DNA from 2 places in the Cytobacillus sp. FSL H8-0458 genome. Region 1 is predicted to be linked to the other one. Evidence: predicted binding sites of a transcription regulator. Region 1 holds the regulator's gene; the other holds the start of a gene.

The links. Region 1 encodes CtsR, which represses protease genes until heat stress. Its sites were predicted from a motif close to ATGGTCAATAAAGGTCAAACA; they were not measured.
Region 2: the regulator CtsR is predicted to act here: its motif matches at 2,220-2,240, upstream of NYE23_RS13095 (ATP-dependent Clp protease ATP-binding subunit).

The regions. Positions count from the first base shown of each region.
Region 1 is NZ_JBBOBR010000001.1:4,091,605-4,095,026, forward strand. Features, by position in the region: gene NYE23_RS20625 (protein arginine kinase) at 1-1,043, opposite strand, end outside; gene NYE23_RS20630 (UvrB/UvrC motif-containing protein) at 1,046-1,594, opposite strand; gene NYE23_RS20635 (CtsR family transcriptional regulator) at 1,618-2,079, opposite strand; rRNA gene rrf (5S ribosomal RNA) at 2,558-2,674, opposite strand; rRNA gene NYE23_RS20645 (23S ribosomal RNA) at 2,755-3,422, opposite strand, start outside.
Region 2 is NZ_JBBOBR010000001.1:2,684,253-2,687,674, reverse strand. Features, by position in the region: gene NYE23_RS13095 (ATP-dependent Clp protease ATP-binding subunit) at 1-2,154, opposite strand; gene NYE23_RS13090 (YkvI family membrane protein) at 2,351-3,409, shown strand.

The DNA of each region.
Region 1 (3,422 bases):
TCCCTAATTAGTGAAGCCCTGCGGATATCGCGTTCATGCGGTCTGAGCGGCCCGCCTGCATACTGCTGCAGGAAGCCGGGCTGTGTCAGGATCATCAGCTCATTCAATATATTCTTTGATATGTTTTTGATGTACTTCATATCAATCCCCAGGCGAACATCAGACAAGCATTGTGCTGCTTCCTTTGATTCAATGATCCGGCTGTTAGATAAAATGCCATAAGAGCGGAAGACTCTATCTTCTAATTGTATGTTAGAAGTCTTTGCTAATGCTTCCCTTGCCGATCTTTCCTGAGAAATCAGCTGACTGACAACGCTTTTCAGATCCTCGGCGATATCCTCTTCTGATTTTCCGAGAGTGATCTGATTTGAAACTTGAAAGATGTTACCTAAAGCTTCGCTGCCTTCCCCGTAAATTCCTCTAACAACTAAACCTAACTGGTTAATTGCCGGGATAATCCGGTTCATTTGATGTGTGAGAACGAGGCCCGGCAAATGCATCATAACCGATGCCCTAAGCCCTGTTCCTACATTTGTGGGGCAGCTTGTTAAAAAGCCAATATCTTCATCAAATGCATAATCGGCTTCTTCCTCCAGCCAATCATCAATTTCATTCGCCATATTTAAGGCTTCAGAAAGCTGAAACCCCGGAAACAGGCATTGAATCCTTATATGGTCTTCTTCATTAATCATGATGCTGACTTCTTCATTTTCAGAAAGAAGGCAGGCACCATGAGTTGAATTCTCAGCAAGATGGGGACTGATCAAATGCTTTTCCATCAGCACTCTTTTTTGAAGAGGCTGAAGGTTATCCATTAATAAAAGCTCCATTTCCCCAAGTTTTGAAAAAGAAGAATGCTCCACCCTTGCCTTTATTTTTTCAATGATTGCTTCTGCTTCTTCATTTGAAAATAAAGTAGGGAATTTATATTGCTTTATATTGCGGGCGAGCCTGATTCGTGAACTTAATACAATATCGGAATCAGGTCCTTCCGCACTCATCCAGGAGCTGATAGCTTGATTTATGAAACGTTCCAGCGACAAGCTTACTCCCCTCCCTTTTGACCAGCATTGAGCTGCTTTTCCATATTCCTTATTTCGTCTCTCAATTCTGCAGCTCTCTCAAACTCTTCTTTGGCAATCATTTCTTTTAAATGATTTTTTAAATCATCAATATTCCTGCGTAAGTGAATGGTTCCCCCAATTCTGGCAGGGATTTTTCCGCTGTGTGAGGAATTCCCGCTGTGCAGCCTTCTAAGAATCGGGTTTAATTGGTCTTTAAAAGTCTCATAGCAGCTGGCGCATCCAAAACGGCCAACTTTAATAAACTGCTGAAAGGTCAGGGAGCATTGCTCACACTGCAGAACCTTCTCCTGCTGAAAAGGATCCTGGCCCGACCCCTGAAAGGCAGGCTGAATATTCAAAAGGCCAGCAAGCAAGTTATTTATTGAAAAACCGGACCCGCTGCCCAGCATAAACATTTCACCTTTTTCCTGTGCGCATTTCTCGCAAAGATGAAACTCTGCTTTCTCGCCATTTACAACCTTTGTAAAGTGCAGCGTGGCCGGCCTTTGATTACATTCCTGACAAATCATGACTTCACCTCTCCAGCTCACTACTATTTATATTTCAAAGTGGTCAACATTGCCTTAAGCATTCTTGCTCTCAGCTCATCCCTGAATGGAAGATCAATATACAGGACAGAACGGTCTATAACACTAAGCATTATTTTAGCTTCCCTGTGTGTTATAATCTCTTCTTCTACCAGACGGTAGATGAGATTCTCCGCACTGCTCTGGGCAATCCTGCTCTGCACCAAAGATATTAACTGGTCAATTAAATCAGCATGGTCATAGGACTGGACTTTCATAATCCTGATGAAGCCCCCGCCGCCCCGCTTACTTTCTACTGCATAACCTTTTTCAATCGTGAAACGGGTGTTGATCACATAATTGATCTGGGAAGGAACACATTGGAATTTGTCAGCAATTTCGCTTCTCTTAATTTCCACGATTTCCCTTTCGCTCTTCTCTAAAACCTGTTTGAGATAATTTTCAATTATGTCGGATATATTTCTCACCAGGCCTCCCCCTATCTGACTTTGACTATATTTGACATTAATTATACATGATTTATGTAATTTCTTGCAATTGGCGGGTATTAATAATTTTCCCCCATTTTTTGACTTCCCAAACCTGATAATGGAAGTTAATGTCGATAACAATATATTTTTGGATGGGCGGGTTTGTGCTTGGTTGGGGGAAGTTTTTTTGGATGATAGTTGATGTGTATGGATTGATTGTTCTTTGGATCGAGGATGTCAAAGCTGGATGGAGCTGCTGGGATGTATGCTGTTCTTAGATTCTTTGAAGATGGGGTGGTGCGACTTATCTCGCATGTTTGGAGATTTATTTCGCATGATTGAAGATTTATCTAGCATGTTTTGGAGTTTATCTCACATGGCACATTTTTTCTTTGCAATTAAAAGAAGAGTCCAATTGATTCAGATACCTATCATTCCACACAAAAAAGAGCACCCATCAGGTGCTCTTTCATTTGCCCGGCAGCGTCCTACTCTCACAGGGGGACAGCCCCCAACTACCATCGGCGCTGAGAAGCTTAACTTCCGTGTTCGGTATGGGAACGGGTGTGACCTTCTCGCTATCGCCACCGGACTATTTGGTTGAAGAAACTTCGTTCCCTCAAAACTAGATAATGTATGAAGAAGCATTTGCCGAGTAATTACCAATATGACTTGGTTAAGTCCTCGATCGATTAGTATCAGTCAGCTCCACATGTCGCCACGCTTCCACCTCTGACCTATCAACCTGATCATCTTTCAGGGATCTTACTAGCTTGACGCTATGGGAAATCTCATCTCGAGGGGGGCTTCATGCTTAGATGCTTTCAGCACTTATCCCTTCCGCACATAGCTACCCAGCGATGCCTTTGGCAAGACAACTGGTACACCAGCGGTGCGTCCATCCCGGTCCTCTCGTACTAAGGACAGCTCCTCTCAAATTTCCTGCGCCCACGACGGATAGGGACCGAACTGTCTCACGACGTTCTGAACCCAGCTCGCGTACCGCTTTAATGGGCGAACAGCCCAACCCTTGGGACCGACTACAGCCCCAGGATGCGATGAGCCGACATCGAGGTGCCAAACCTCCCCGTCGATGTGGACTCTTGGGGGAGATAAGCCTGTTATCCCCGGGGTAGCTTTTATCCGTTGAGCGATGGCCCTTCCATGCGGAACCACCGGATCACTAAGCCCGACTTTCGTCCCTGCTCGACTTGTAGGTCTCGCAGTCAAGCTCCCTTGTGCCTTTACACTCTGCGAATGATTTCCAACCATTCTGAGGGAACCTTTGGGCGCCTCCGTTACTTTTTAGGAGGCGACCGCCCCAGTCAAACTGCCCACCT
Region 2 (3,422 bases), 1.4 Mb from region 1:
TTAGCGCATTGGTTTAATGACTATTAAGTCGTTTTCCAGCTCAGCCTGTAAATGGCTACTTTCTCCATGATCGATGATGAAATCTGCAATTTTGTCTTCCAGTTCATCCTGGATGATTCTTCTTAATGGCCTTGCGCCAAAAGCAGGGTGGTACCCGTCTTCTGCTAATTTCTCCTTAACTTCCTGGGTAACAGTCAATTCAAGCTCCTGATCATTTAATGTTTCCTGCAATTCATTGAGCATTAAGTCAACAATTTTTAGTAAATGCTCTTTGTCCAAAGCTTTAAATTCAATAATGCTATCAAATCGGTTCAGGAATTCCGGTTTAAAGAAGCTGCCGAGAGAGTCCAGAATATTTGAATCTTTGACAGCATCAGCTGCACCAAATCCAACATGGACTTCTTTTTGCCCAACTCCTGCGTTGCTTGTCATGATAATGACTGTTTCTTTAAAGCTGACAGTGCGGCCCTGGCTATCTGTCAGTCGTCCATCTTCCAATATTTGAAGGAACATGTGCTGTACATCTGGATGTGCTTTTTCTATTTCATCAAGCAGGATAATGCTGTACGGATTTCTGCGCACCTTTTCAGTCAGCTGTCCTGCTTCTTCATGACCCACATATCCTGGAGGAGAACCGATAATTTTAGACACGCTGTGCTTTTCCATATATTCACTCATATCAAGCCTGATCATGCTGTCTCTTGAGCCGAACAGCTCCTCTGCAAGTGTTTTGGTTAATTCAGTCTTCCCGACACCTGTTGGCCCGACAAATAAGAAAGATCCAATTGGGCGGTGCTTGGATTTTAGTCCTGCACGGCTTCTGCGGATGGCTTTTGCAACTTTTTGTATGGCTTCCCGCTGTCCAATTACTTTTTGTGCAAGATTTCCCTCAAGGTTTTGCATTTTTTCCTGTTCATTTTCTGCTAATTTTCCGACAGGAATCCCTGTTTTCTTCTCAATAATCTCCTGAATAAGACTTGTTTCGATAACTGGCCTTTCAGCCTTGTTTTCTCCGTTCAATGCCTGCTGGAGTTTTAATTCCTCTCCACGGAGTTTTGCAGCCTCTTCATATTTTTCTTCTTTTAAGACAAGGTCTTTCTGCCTGCTGATTTCTTTCAGCTGTTTCTCAATATCTTCTGCAGGTATAAATCCTGACTGAAGATTCATTTTCGAACCTGCTTCATCCATTAGATCAATGGCTTTGTCAGGAAGGAACCTGTCCTGAATATAGCGGCTTGACAGCTGTACACACGCTCTTATGGCATCTTCTGTAAAAGAAACATCATGATAGTCTTCATATTTTTGTTTCAGCCCCATTAAGATGTCAACTGCCTCATCAGCAGTCGGCTCATTTACTTGTACGGGCTGGAATCTGCGCTCGAGAGCCGGATCCTTTTCAATTTGGCGGTATTCTTTCAATGTGGTTGCTCCGACTACTTGCAGCTCTCCCCGTGCAAGGGCAGGCTTTAGTATATTGCCGGCATCCATCGACCCTTCAGCTGATCCTGCTCCGACAAGCAAATGGATTTCATCTATAAAGAGAATAATATTCTTCCTATTCTGAAGCTCTGAAATCAGCTGTTTCATGCGTTCCTCGAATTGACCGCGAATGCCGGTATTTGCAACCAGGGATGCCACATCAAGCAAATAGACTTCTTTATTTAGAAGTTTCTTTGAGGCTCGCCCCTCGGCAATATTAATCGCCAGCCCTTCGGCAATAGCTGTTTTGCCTACTCCCGGTTCACCTATTAAGACCGGATTATTTTTGCTTCTTCTATTTAATATTTCAGTCACACGATTTATTTCTTCGTCCCGTCCGATGACCGGGTCAATTAAACCAGCTTTTGCAAGCTGTGTAAGATTTCGTCCGTATTGATCGATAAATCCGCCGTTTCCCTGATTGTGTCCCGCCGCTTCTTTTAAAGGCTGGTAGTTTTCATTTCCTTGAGAGGATGCCATCTTTTTAAAGAAATCCTCTAAAGGCATTTGGCCAAAACCTGAAAAGCCGCTCAAAGCAGGCCCGAAGGAAGTAAGGCTTTTTTGCTTTTCAGTTTGATAACAGCTATGGCAAAGGTTAAGGTTTCGTTCATTTCCATTCACTTTCAATCTTAATTGTACGTTTGCTTCTTTTAATTGACATTTTTGACAAAGCATTCTGCATACCTCCATTAATAAACTTGGTCTGACTTTGACTATATTTGACCTTACATCAACATTATAATTTGACCTTCTTTGACTTTCAAGTGGTTTGTTTTGGAATTCATATCCAATATTCAGTTATCTTTAATGCAAAAAAGCTCGTCTTTGTTTGTACCACCCTACATATATTGGAAAGGAAGGAGGAGATTAAGTGAAGACGAATTGGGGGGCAGCTTTCCAGATCGCTGCCGTTTATGTGGGAACCGTGGTGGGAGCGGGCTTTGCCACTGGCAGGGAGATTGTAGAGTTTTTTTCCCGATTTGGTTTTATCGGTTTAATTGGGATACTGATGAGCGGTTACATCTTTATTTTTCTCGGCTCCAAATTAATGAGAATCTCTGCACGTATAAAGGCAGCATCCTACCAGGAATTAAATGAATTTTTATTTGGAAGATTTTTTGGTTCTGCCATTAATATATTGATGCTGTTTATGCTGCTTGGCGTATGCGCAGTTATGCTGTCCGGTGCAGGAGCAGTGTTTGAGGAACAGATTGGCATCAGCAAGACTGCGGGATTGCTCGTTACGATAGGGTTAACGATTATTACAATGATAGTTGGCATTCGCGGATTATTTGCTGTTAATACATTTGTTGTTCCGATGATGATTGCATTTAGCTTTATTTTATTGTTTATAAGCATGAAGCTTCCTAATTTTGCAGAACAGGTTCTGTTTATCCCATATGCTGAAGATGGCTGGAAGGCGGTTGTGGCTCCGTTTTCTTATACTGCCCTGAATTTAACATTGGCGCAGGCAGTCCTGGTGCCCGTGGCTTCTGAAATAGATGATGACCGTACAATTAAATGGGGCGGATATCTTGGTGGAGCCGCGCTTACACTCATCCTGCTTTCCAGCCATTTAACACTTATGATGCTGCCGAATCTGGAAGCATATGATATCCCGATGGCCGCCATTGTAAAGACATTGGCATCATCGCTCTATTGGATTTTTGTGTTTGTCATCTATGGTGAGATTTTCACATCTGTTATTGGGAATGTGTTTGGCATTGAGAGACAGGTGAAAAAACACTATTCCGTTCCGAGTATTTTTATTGTGGGCTTTATCTTTGTCGTTTGTTACTTTATCAGTTTAATCAATTATGGAACATTGCTGTCCTATTTATATCCGGTTTTTGGATATGTAAGTTTGACCTTTATTATTCTTCTGTGGATGAAGCCATTTGATGATGGAAGCAAGGGGAAAAAAGCCTGATAAAACCAAAAAA